Regions from separate parts of the Aeromonas sp. CU5 genome, predicted to be linked through region 1. Evidence: riboswitches for the same ligand, from Rfam matches in the RefSeq annotation. Region 1 holds a riboswitch; the other holds the start of a gene.

Region 1 (6,215 bases):
CGGGGCCGCCGCCGCCGGGCCGAGCCGCAGCCAGTCATCGCTGTAGCGGGTCACTTCCGCCTCCAGCCAGTGGCGCAGGCTCAGCTCCTCCATCTTGTCTTCGGCCACCAGCATCAGGCCGGAGAGCAGGATCAGCAGCACCACCCCGGCGCCGCCGAGCGCCATGATCAGGCGGCGGCGCAGGCTCGGCAGGCTCATGCGCTCACCAGTCGGTAGCCCTGACCGTGCAGGGTCTCCAGCATGGGCGTGGGGAAGGGCTTGTCCAGCGCGTTGCGCAGGGCGTAGATATGGCTGCGCAGGGCATCGGAGTCGGGCTCCTCATCCCCCCAGACGGTGTCGAGCACCTCCTGACGGCTGACGATGGCGGGGGCGCGGCGGGCCAGCAGGGCGAGGATTTGGAACGGGATCTTGCCGAGCTTGAGGGGCTCACCGGCACGGGTGGCGCGGCCGCTGGCGACATCGACCGTCAGATCGCCAAAGCTGATGGCCCCCACATCGCCGCGCGGGCCACGCAGACTCAGAGCTTGCAGCCGTACCTCCAGCTCCTCCATGGCGAACGGCTTGACCAGATAGTCATCCCCTCCCGCCTTGAAGCCCGCCAGCTTGTCTTCCAGGCTGTCGCGGGCGGTGAGAAACAGCACGGGAGTGGCAATCCCCTGCTCGCGCAGGCGCGCCACTGTGCTGAGGCCATCGAGGCGCGGCATCATCACATCCATGATGATGACGTCGAAACGCTGCTCCTCCAGCAGTTGCAGCGCCGCCTGACCGTGATAGGCACAATCGAGGCGGTGACCGGCCAGCTCCAGATAATCCATGATGGTTTCCGCCACCTGAGGATTGTCTTCCACTACCAAAATCTTCATGCTTTGCTCTCCTGGTTGGCGAGCGTTTCACGCTCTTTTCACACCGGATTCGGCATCCTGTTTGCCAGTGTAACCCCGAGGATCCCTGATGAAGAAGTCTCTCTGCGCCCTCCTGCTGTTGATCTTGTTGCCACTTGGCACCGCACAGGCGACCGAATTCAAACTGACCGGCCGCACCACCTGGCAGCTTGGCCAGTTGATGGTCAACGGCATGCCGTTCGTGATCGACGACCAGACCCGCTTCAAGGATTGGCTCAACGAGGATGATCTCGGCGGTACCTGGGTCGAGATGAAGGGGGTGGTGGAGAACGGCGTGCGCTATGTGCGCAAGGTCGAAGCCCTCGACGAAGATGACAAGGACGAGATGGATCTGGAAGGGCCTGTCGAAGGGGGGCGGATCTGGGGCTACACCACCTCGGACAACAGTCTGGCGCCGTTCGAAGGGCGCTGGCTGGAGCTGGAGTGCAAGTTTGACGGCATGCGCCTGAGCCGTTGCCGCGAGGATGACTGATCCGATCTCTGCGTTCCGATTAGAAATGCTCCCGAATGAAGCCCATGCTTGTCCAGCATGGGCTTTTTGTTCAGGGACGAACGAAGATGGAACAATCGAGAAAGTGGTGTGCATGGATGCTGGGAATGCCGCTCTGGGCGGCGCAGGCGGGAGCCGACGAATTGTGGCTGGTGGAGCTGGAGCGCAGCGACGGCATCCGCCTGCAATTTCAGGGGGCCGAAGTGGAGCAGGGCAGTGCCGCCGTCTGGCGGCAGGGGGAGATTTGGCCACAGCCACTCAAACCCGGCGACCAGCTCGCCCTGCTGGTGGCCGATGGCGTTGCCACCCGGATTGAGCTGCTGGCCGCCAGAGCCCCGCTGGTCAATCTGCCCTGGCAGCGGGCGCAAGATCGCCTGCAATCCTTCGATGACCGGCAGCTCACGCTGGCAACCCTGGGCACTGTGCCACTCAATCCGCTGGTGCGCTGGGTCAACGGTTCGGCCGCCGATCTGCATGCCGGGAGTGAGCTGGTGCTGATCCGCGACGAACAGGGCCGCTTAAGCGAAATCCTTGTCGTCAATCCGGAGGAGTAGTTGACCCGTCTACAATAGGCGGGTTTATCCTCTGCCCGTTGGATGAAGGAACCCCTATGTTGACGATTACCCGGCTGGCCAGAGAACTGGGCCTGAGCCGCACCACCCTGCTCTATTACGAACGCCTCGGTCTGCTGCTTCCCGCCCTGCGCGGGGAGAACGGCTATCGCCGCTATGGCGAGGCCGAGCTGGAACGGGGGCGGCAGATCGCCAGTTTTCGCGCCATGGGGCTGCCGCTCGAAGAGATCGGCACCCTGCTGGCGGCACGGCAGGAGAGCCACTCCTGCCTCGATAGTCACCTGTTGCGACTGGAGCAGGAGATCGCCGAGTTGAGGCGTCAACAAAGGGCCATCATCCTCTATCGCCAACAGACACACGAGGAGATCCCCATGGTAGACAAGGCACGCTGGGTTGCCATCATGCAGGCCGCAGGCATGACCGAAGAGATGATGCGCAACTGGCATATCCAGTTCGAGAAGATGGAGCCACAGGCCCATCAGGAATTCCTCGAATCCCTGCAGATCCCCGCTGCGGAGATCGCCGCGATCCGCACCTGGTCGCGCGGTGAGTAACCCCGTCTGACCACAGCACCGGCCGTTGACCCGGATTGTTAACGGCTTGTGCTTTAAATTTTCCCCCTTATACTGGCGCCATCTTGTCGGAGTGCTGACCGTCGAACGACGCGAAGCTGAGACCGTTAATTCGGGATCCGTGGAACCTGATCAGGTTAAAACCTGCGAAGGGAACAAGGGTAACTTGCGGGTTACCGCGCCGGGGGAGGAACAAGCCTCTTCCGCTCATCGAAGGGATCACCCTTGATGGGTCAGGGCGCACAGGAGGGAGTCTGTCCCGTCCGGTTTTCCAGCACGTGGGGCGCCTTGCCCACAGCGTGCAGAGAGCGGAAAGCGGCAGAACAGCAGCGCGGAGATCCATCCCGCGCGCACTCCCTCCCGAGATAAACACCCCGCCGCAAGTTCATCTTCTCCTCGAACTCCAGACAAGCAAACACCCATAACTTCAACCAGTTAATGTGAGTTTTGCTATGTCTACTTCTGTATCTGATACCGCCAAATCCAGCCGCCGCGAGCAGCGCTCCAGCGCTCAGGCCTTTATCGACAGCCTCAAGGGGATGGCTCATCCCAACTCCCGGCGCATCTTTATCGAAGGCTCCCGCGCCGATATTTGGGTACCCCTGCGGGAGATCCAGCTGGCCGACACCTTCGTCGGCGGCACCAAGGAAGATCCCCGGTTCGAGCCCAACGAGCCGGTGCCGGTCTATGACACCTCGGGCCGTTACGGGGAGGAGGGGGTCGCCATCGACGTGCGCCGTGGCCTGCCGCGCCTGCGGGAGAACTGGGTGCTGGAGCGCGATGACACTGACGAGCTGTCGGGGCTCAGCTCCACCTTCACTCAGGAGCGTCTGGCCGACGAGGGGCTGGATCACCTGCGCTTCGAGCATCTGCCGAAACCGCGCCGCGCCAAGCCGGGCCGCCGGGTCACCCAGCTCCACTACGCCCGGGCCGGTATCGTCACCCCCGAGATGGAATTTATCGCCATTCGCGAGAACATGGGGCGCGAGCGGGTGCGCTCTGAACTGTTGCGCACCCAGCATCCGGGCCGCGATTTTGGTGCCCGTTTGCCCCAGAACATCACCCCCGAATTTGTGCGCGATGAGGTGGCCGCCGGCCGCGCCATCATCCCCAGCAACATCAACCACCCGGAAGCGGAGCCGATGATCATCGGCCGCAATTTTCTGGTGAAGATCAACGCCAACATCGGCAACTCGGCGGTCACCTCCAGCATCGAAGAGGAGGTGGAGAAGCTGGTCTGGTCGACCCGCTGGGGCGCCGACACCGTGATGGATCTCTCCACCGGTCGCTACATTCACGAGACCCGCGAGTGGATCCTGCGCAACAGCCCGGTGCCCATCGGTACCGTGCCCATCTATCAGGCGCTGGAAAAGACCAACGGCATCGCCGAAGACCTCACCTGGGAGCTGTTCCGCGACACTCTGCTGGAGCAGGCCGAGCAGGGGGTGGACTACTTCACCATCCATGCCGGCGTCCTGCTGCGCTTCGTGCCCATGACCGCCAAGCGCCTCACCGGCATCGTGTCGCGCGGCGGCAGCATCATGGCCAAGTGGTGCCTGTCCCACCACAAGGAGAACTTCCTCTATCAGCACTTTCGCGAGATCTGCGAGATCTGCGCCGCCTATGACGTGGCGCTGTCCCTTGGTGACGGTCTGCGTCCGGGCTCCGTCTATGACGCCAACGACGAGGCCCAGTTCGCCGAGCTGCGCACCCTGGGCGAGCTGACCAAGATCGCGTGGGAGTACGACGTGCAGGTGATGATCGAGGGGCCGGGTCACGTGCCGATGCACATGATCGAGCGCAACATGACCGAGCAGCTGGAGCACTGTCACGAGGCGCCGTTCTACACCCTTGGCCCGCTCACCACCGATATCGCGCCCGGTTACGATCACTTCACCTCCGGTATCGGCGCGGCGCTGATCGGCTGGTACGGCTGCGCCATGCTCTGCTACGTCACCCCCAAGGAGCATCTGGGCCTGCCCAACAAGGAGGATGTGAAGCAGGGGCTTATTACCTACAAGATCGCCGCCCACGCCGCCGATCTGGCCAAGGGGCACCCGGGGGCCCAGATCCGCGACAACGCCATGTCCAAGGCGCGCTTCGAGTTCCGCTGGGAGGATCAGTTCAATCTGGCGCTGGATCCCGATACCGCCCGTGCCTACCACGACGAGACACTGCCGCAGGAGTCCGGCAAGGTGGCCCACTTCTGCTCCATGTGCGGGCCCAAGTTCTGCTCCATGAAGATCACCCAGGACGTGCGCGCCTACACCGCCGAACTGAATGCCGCCAAGCTTGAGGCCGTGGAGATCAAGCTGGTTGGCATGGACGGTCAGCAGGAGCGGGTGGGGGCCGAGGTGGAGAGCGGCATGGCCCGCATGGCGGAAACCTTCAAGGAGACCGGCGGCGAGATCTACCATCAGGCGGCGGCGCTGAAACAGGCCGCAGGGGAGGAGGCGTGAGCAGCGCAAGCGGGGCTGTCAGCCCCGCCGACCTGTCGCCCGTGACGGACTCGCGACCCTTGGGTAGTGATCTCAAAATGAGAGTGTGGACCATCGCCGGTTCCGACTCCGGCGGCGGCGCCGGCATTCAGGCCGACTTGCACACATTGCACGACCTCGGCGTGCACGGCTGCTCGGTTATCTCCGCCATTACCGCCCAGAACTCGGTGGCGGTGAAGATGGTCGACCCTGTGCTGATGCAGACCTTCACCGCCCAGTTCGATGCCCTTGGCGTCGATCTGCCGCCCGCCGCCATCAAGATCGGCCTGCTGCCGACCCGGCTCCATGTGGAGGTATTGGCCCGCCGACTGGCAACTATCGAGGCCCCCTTTGTAGTCTACGACCCGGTGGCCATCGCCAGCACCGGCACCCCGATGGCGGAGCCCAATATGCTGGCGGCGGTGCGCGAACAACTGCTGCCGCGCCTCTCCCTTATTACCCCCAACGGCCCCGAGCTGGAAGCGCTGACCGGTATTCCCGCGACCAGCCCCGCGCTGGTGCGGGCGGGTGCCGCGCGGCTGCGCGAACTCGGCGCTCGCGCCGTGCTGGTCAAGGGTGGTCATCTTGAGTGGAGCGGCGATCTCTGCCTCGACTACTACCAGGACGAGACCCGCGAATTCTGGCTGGCGGCGCCGCGCCTCGACACCCGCCACGGCCACGGCACCGGTTGCTGCTACGCCAGCGCCATCGCCGCCGTGGTGGCGCAGGATTATCCGGTGGAGGACGCCATCACCCTGGCGCGTGCCTACCTGCAACAGGGGCTGGCGGCGGCGCAGGGGGTGGGCGCAGGCCCCGGCCCCATCGCCCATCTCGGCTGGCCGACCAGTCTTGCCCACTTCCCCCGCGCCGTGCTGGCGGGTTCAACCCTCGATCGCCGCTTCGGGCTCTTTTCTGTTGAAGGGATGGAAGCGAGCTGCGCCCGCCTGCCGGATGGCCCTTTTGCGCCGACCGAACACAACCTCGGTCTCTATCCGGTGGTCGATTCGGTCAAGTGGCTGCGCCGCCTGCTGGGGCAGGGGGTCAAGACCATCCAGCTGCGGATCAAGAATCTACCTGCCGCAGAGGTGGCGCCGGCCATTCGTGATGCGGTAGCGCTCGGTCGCCGTCATGGGGCGCGGCTCTTTATCAACGACTACTGGCAGCGGGCCATCGAGGCGGGTGCCTGGGGCGTGCATCTGGGG
Region 2 (6,215 bases), 300 kb from region 1:
AGTACCTGATCGGCGATGAGCTGGGCATCTTCCGGCATGATAGGGGGAGACCATCAGCTGGTTGGCCATCCACTATGGCGCGAGAGCGCGACCAAGGTAGCGCAACAACCCGGGATGATTGCTGTTTTGCAGGAGGTCGGACTTTCCTTGCAGGGCGATGCGTCCCTCGTCGACAAACAGCACCTGATCGGCGATGAGTTGCGCATCCTCCGGATTGTGGGAAACCATCAACACGGTAATGCCCTGCTCGCAGGCGAGGCGGGCCACTTCCGCCAGCATCTCCCGGCGCAAGGCGGGATCGAGGGCCGAGAAGGGCTCATCCAGTAGCAGCAATGGCTTGCCCCGTACCAGTGCGCGGGCCAGTCCGACCCGCTGCTGTTGGCCGCCGGAGAGTTGCTCAGGCAGGCGGTTTAGCATCTCGCCAAGGCCGACCCGCCCGGCAGCATCGATCACCTGTGCCCGCTGGGCGGCACTCAGGCGCAGACCCGGATGCAGGCCGATGGCGATATTGTCGAACACCGAGAGGTGGAGGAACAGGTTGTGATCCTGAAACAGGGTGGTGACTGGTCGTTCGGCGGGGCCCAGCGGCAGCAGATCTTCACCATCGAAACTGAGGCGGCCTGATTCCACCGGCACGAAGCCGGCGATCATCCCGAGCAGGGTAGATTTGCCCGCGCCGCTTGGGCCGATCAGCGCGGTGATCTCTCCCTTGGGCAGGGTCGCGCTGAAGCTGACGCGCCAGTCGGGGTAGCTGGTCGCAAGCATATCAATGTTCAGCATTTTTCCTCCTCAAAGGGTCCGTTTGACTAGCGAGAACTGCCGCAGAAACGCTAGCGCAGGGCCGCAAGGCGTTTTGTATCTCAATGATGCTCGCCATTTTTTCCTCCAAGACCCCGTTCAACCAGCCAGAACAGGGAGAAACAGAGTGTGAGCAGCAGCAGGGCGGTGGCGGCCGCGTCGGTCAGCCGGTAGCTGCCGAGCTGTTGATAGAGCAGCCAGGGCAGGGTGGTGAGCTCCTGACTGCCAAACATGGCGATGGCTCCGAGATCCCCCAGCGAGAGGATCATCGACAGCGCCATCGCCAGTGCCAGCGGGCGGCGCAGCAGTGGCCACTCCACCAGTCGCAGGCGATGCAGGCCGCGTACCCCCAGACTGTCGGCCAGCCGGTCGTACTGGCGTACCACCAGCTGCATGGGGGCTGAGAGGGTGCGCAGCACATAGGGCAGCGCCATCAGAGCGTTTACCAGCACCACCAGCCAAGGGCCGAGGGCGAAGACATCGGTGAACGGCATAAACAGGATGAAGAGACCGGTGGATAGCACCACCGCCGGGATCATCAGGATCATCGAGCCGCTGGCCTCCCACATGGCCGCAGCGCGCCGCTGGCGGGTGCGCACCTTGAGGTGACGGCTGGTGAGCAACAGGCCGCTGCCAAGCAGGGTTGCAAGGGTGCCGGCCGCCAGCGCAATCAGCAGCGACTGGCCGCTCGCCTGCCACAGCTTGCTGGAGGTGAGCGCCGTCAGCAGGCCGGGGTGGAGGCCGGCCACCACAATCGCCAGCAGCGGCGGCAGAAAGATGGCGAGCCCGATACAGAGCGAAAGCAGATCCACCACGGCTGTGCCTGGCTGATGGCGATCCGGCCGCAAGCAGGGGCGGCGCGGTGTCACCCGACTGGCCGGGGTGCTCTGCAGCTTGTGTTGCAGGGCGAGCAGGGCGGCGGTCAGGATCAGCTGCACCAGCGCCAGTCCGCCCGCGGTGGCGAGATCGAAGTCAAAGCGCAGTGCCTGATAGACGGCCACCTCCAGCGTGGTGGATTTCGGCCCGCCCCCTAGCGCCAGCACGGTGGTGAAGCTGGTGAAACAGAGCATGAAGATGAGGCTGGCCAGTCCCGGCAATATGCCGCGAATAAGCGGCCACTCCAGCAATCGGAAGATGTGGGACGAGCGCATGCCGAGTTGGCTGGCAAGGCGCCAGCTCGATTCGGGGATGCTCTCTAGGCTCTGCAGCATCAGGCGGGCCGCCAGTGGCATGTTGAAGAAGACGTGGGCCAGCAGGATGCCGAACAGGCCGTAGAGGTAGTTGCCGGGATCCAGCCCCAGTGAGCGCAACAGTTGCGGCAGCCACCCTTGTTTGCCGTGTACCGCCACTATGCCGAAGATGGCGATGATGACTGGCAGTACCAGCGAGAGGCCAAACAACTTGATCAGCAGGGTACGACCGATGAAGCGCCGCCGCGCCAGCGCGCGGGCCACCGGAATGGCCAGCCCGAGACTGAGCAGGGTGGAGAGCAGTGCCTGCCCCAGACTGAAGCCCAGCACATGGCGCAGATAAGGATCTGCGAGCAGGGTGCGTGGCGCCAGCGAACCGGCCTGCCACAACAGGGCCGCGAGTGGCCCGAGGGACAACAACAGGATCAACAGGGTGGCTGCGCTGCCCGGCAGCCACCAGAGGGGACGAGTCTGTAGTTTCAGGGCGTGACGGCTCACTGGGTGACGGCTTGTAGCCACTCGCGGATCCACCCTTTGCGATTGGCGGCCACCTCATCGCTGCTGAAGGCGAGCGGCTTGGCTACGGTGATCATCTGCTCGAAGCCCTTGGGCAGTTGGGTGTCGATCACCGGATACATCCAGTTGCCGGTAGGGATCTCGTTCTGGAAGGCGGGGCTCACCATAAATTGCAGGAACTGATCGGCCAGCTTGCCCTGAGTGGCACTGTTCAGCTTGGCGGCCACTTCTACCTGACGGTAGTGACCCTCTGAGAAGGCGGCAGCCTGATACTGGGGCTTGTTCTCGCCAATCAGGTGGTAAGCGGGGGAGGTGGTGTAGGAGAGCACCATGTCCGCTTCGCCATCGAGGAACATGCCATAGGCCTCGGACCACCCCTTGGTGACGGTGACCGTCTTCTTGGCCAGTTCGGCCCAGGCGGCAGGTGCCTTGTCGCCGTAGACTGACTTCATCCACAGCATCAGCCCTTGTCCCGGGGTAGAGGTGCGGGGATCCTGATAGATCACCTTGAGGTCAGGTCGCTCCACCAGCTCTTTCAGGCTCTTGGGTGGCTGCTTGAGCTTCTCCTTGTCATAAACAAAGGCGAAGTAGCCGTAGTCGTAGGGGACGAAGGTCTTATCCTGCCAGCCACCCGGCACCTTGATGCCGTCGAGGTTAGTGGGATGGGGCGCGAACAAGCCGCTCTGCTTGGCTTCGCTGATGAGTGCATCATCGAGCCCCAGCACCAGATCGGCCTTGCTGTGTTTGCCCTCCAGCCGCAGCCGGTTGAGGATGGCTACCCCATCTTCGAGGGAAACCAGATTGAGGGTGCAGCCGCACTCTTTCTCGAAGGCTTGCTTGATCTTGGGGCCCGGGCCCCACTCGGCAGTGAAGGAGCTGTAGGTGTAGACGGTGAGGGTGTTGGCGGCGAACGCATTGGCCGACAGCAGGCCGGTGGTGACCAGCAGCAGGGTTTTCATTGGTGGCACTCCCTATTACTTGTTAATAATGAGGTGCCAGCGGGTGAGGGCGCAAAAAATGAGCGCCATGCCTCAAATTCCTCCGCCAGCATTATCTGGATCAGGTTCACGGGTATAATCTCAGCGGTAAACCGCACCCCGTTTGAGAAACGCACCGCATTGTATTAACGTTCTTTTGGGTAGACCAGCACAATTGTGCAATACCCCTGAGATGACGCCCACCCAACAGAGGATGTTCGCGTGCTTACCAATACCAAGGAAAGGCGTGCCTTTGCGCGCATGGTTATCAATGCTCCGGTCACTGTTTATCAGCAACAGCAGGTGCTGGAGGGGGTCTGCCGGGATCTCAGTGCCAACGGCATGGGGATTGCGGTATCTGAACACCAGCTTGACATCAATTTGCCGATCCGGGTTAGCCTGGCCACGCACAACAACCTGCTGCCCCCTTTCGAGGCGCAGGCCCGCATCATTCGGGTGCTGGACGAGGATGATGGCTTGCTGTTGGCGATAGAGTTTTTACCCGTGGCTTGAGTCAGCGCGCTAATCAATCGGTCGTCATGGGTCACAGTGTGAGCCTGAGATAGACAGGCTCACTTGTTGGCTTTAACCGGTTGCACACTGATTTGTTTACTATCGACCAGCGTTTTGCTGGTCGATGCTATTTGGCCGGCGGGCAAGGTGGCGGGGCCTGTGGGCTCGAGCAGCAGATAGGATTGCCCTTGCCAGCTGATGGTGGCATCCCCCGGTTTGGCAGGCAGGTCAACGGCCAGCAGGGCGTGGCCGGGGACGAACACCATGGCCTGTTTCAGCTCGGGAAAGAGTTGGGCCAGCATGGCGGCCATCAGGGCCACCTTGCTGTCGCAATCGCCCCGATTCTGTTCCAACACCTGGCGAGGAGCGAGAAACCCCTTGCCTTGCCGTCCATTGAGATTATCCAGCTGCTGGTAGGGGATGCTCTGGATAAAGGTCAGCATATGGGCCACCGTCTTCTGGCGAGCTTCCGTTTCGGTGCTTCCCTGCTGTTTGAGTTGACCCACCAGCGGTGCCAAGGTGCTGCGGCTCTCCAGCGCGATGCGCGGATGATCTTGCTTGACCGCCAGTTGTCCGTCAGGGGTTGTGAAGTACTGGAAGTAGTGCTCGGTCAGCCACGCCAACTCCTCTTTGCTGCGCTGTGATTCCAGCCAGGCCATCGCTTCACGCGCTTTATCCTGATTGCGACTTTTCAGATGCAGCTCCAGCGTGGGGCGGGTGAGGGTGAACTGTACCTCGGGGTAGTTCTGGCGCACCTCCCGCAGCAATACCTGCAACACCTCCTCCTGCATTCTGGCCGGGCGATAGGCGATAAGGGGCGGCAGCTTGCCCTGTTCCAGCCGGTAGGTGAGCTGCTGGGGCTTGCCTTCGCTATCCCGCCAGCCGACGTTGATCTGGCCGAGGCTGTTGTTGAAGCTGGTTTGGCTGGCGCCCACGGGCAGGGTTAGCAGCAGGGCACAGAGCAGAGGGATTGCCGTCGGTCTCTTCATCATCCTTTCCTGTGGCACGGGCCAGTTCCGGTGGCCCAAAGTGGGAAGCGTAGCGGACAGTAAAACAGGGAGCCGAAGCTCCCTGTTGATTCTACTCGTTTTTTTGCAACTGGTGCGTTAAATCCAGTTTGGCTGCTTCGCCTCAAAGGCACTGATGGCGGCTTCGTGTTGCAGGGTCAGGCCGATGGCATCCAGCCCGTTGAGCAGGCAGTAACGGCGGAACTCGTCGATCTCGAAACCGAAGCTGCGCTCACCGGCGCGCACCTGATTGGCTTCCAGATCCACTTCAATCTCGATGCCCGGCTTGGTAGCGACCAGCTGGAACAGGGCGTTGATCTCCTCTTCCTTCAGGCGTACCGGCACCATGCCGTTGTTGATGGCGTTGCCGTAGAAGATGTCGGCAAAGCTCGGGGCAATGACGGTCTTGAAGCCGTAGTCGGCCAGTGCCCAGGGGGCGTGCTCGCGGCTCGAGCCGCAGCCGAAGTTCTCGCGAGCCAGCAGGATGCTGGCACCGGCGAATTGCGGCTGGTTGAGCACAAACTCGGGGTTGGGCTGCTGACCGGCATCGTCCAGAAAGCGCCAGTCGTGGAACAGGTGCTTGCCAAAACCGATGCGGTTTACCTTCTGCAAAAACTGCTTGGGAATGATGGCGTCGGTGTCGACGTTGGCGCTGTCGAGGGGCACGACGATCCCTTTATGTTGCTTGAAGCCTGTCATCTTGTTCTCCTCGTAATTACAGCGCGCGAATGTCGGCGAAGCGGCCGGTGACGGCGGCGGCGGCGGCCATGGCCGGGCTCACCAGATGGGTGCGGCCGGCGCGGCCCTGACGCCCTTCGAAGTTGCGGTTGCTGGTGGAGGCGCAGCGCTCCCCCGGTTGCAGCCGGTCGTTGTTCATCGCCAGACACATGGAGCAGCCAGGAAGGCGCCACTCAAAGCCTGCTTCGATGAAGATCTTGTCGAGACCCTCGGCTTCGGCCTGTGCCTTCACCTGCTCGGAGCCAGGCACCACCAGCGCCTGCACACCTGCGGCCACCTTGCGACCGCGGGCGATGGCGGCGGCAGCGCGCAGATCCTCGATGCGGCTGTTGGTGCACGATCCGATAAACACCTTGTCGATGGCGACATCGGAGAGCTTCTGGCCCGGTTGCAAATCCATGTAGGCGAGTGCCTTGCGGGCGGACTGCTGCTCCATCAGATCGCTGAAGGATTCCGGTGCCGGAATCGGCTCATTG

What was found. Region 1 has a riboswitch for thiamine pyrophosphate ahead of thiC (phosphomethylpyrimidine synthase ThiC). Riboswitches for the same ligand answer to the same signal wherever they lie in the genome.
Region 2: linked by a shared signal. The riboswitch ahead of thiB (thiamine ABC transporter substrate binding subunit) and the one ahead of thiC (phosphomethylpyrimidine synthase ThiC) in region 1 are both predicted to bind thiamine pyrophosphate.

Annotation. Positions count from the first base shown of each region.
Region 1 is NZ_CP023817.1:4,203,611-4,209,825, forward strand. It holds gene CK911_RS19015 (HAMP domain-containing sensor histidine kinase) at 1-198, opposite strand, end outside; gene CK911_RS19020 (response regulator transcription factor) at 195-863, opposite strand; gene CK911_RS19025 (hypothetical protein) at 952-1,374, shown strand; gene CK911_RS19030 (hypothetical protein) at 1,461-1,946, shown strand; gene CK911_RS19035 (MerR family transcriptional regulator) at 2,003-2,518, shown strand; TPP riboswitch at 2,596-2,708, shown strand; gene thiC (phosphomethylpyrimidine synthase ThiC) at 2,989-4,995, shown strand; gene thiE (thiamine phosphate synthase) at 4,992-6,215, shown strand, end outside.
Region 2 is NZ_CP023817.1:4,498,683-4,504,897, forward strand. It holds partial or broken gene CK911_RS21280 (thiamine ABC transporter ATP-binding protein) at 1-35, opposite strand, end outside; gene thiQ (thiamine ABC transporter ATP-binding protein) at 73-780, opposite strand; gene thiP (thiamine/thiamine pyrophosphate ABC transporter permease) at 861-2,486, opposite strand; gene thiB (thiamine ABC transporter substrate binding subunit) at 2,483-3,463, opposite strand; TPP riboswitch at 3,524-3,614, opposite strand; gene CK911_RS20445 (PilZ domain-containing protein) at 3,704-3,994, shown strand; gene CK911_RS20450 (hypothetical protein) at 4,054-4,983, opposite strand; gene leuD (3-isopropylmalate dehydratase small subunit) at 5,101-5,700, opposite strand; gene leuC (3-isopropylmalate dehydratase large subunit) at 5,717-6,215, opposite strand, start outside.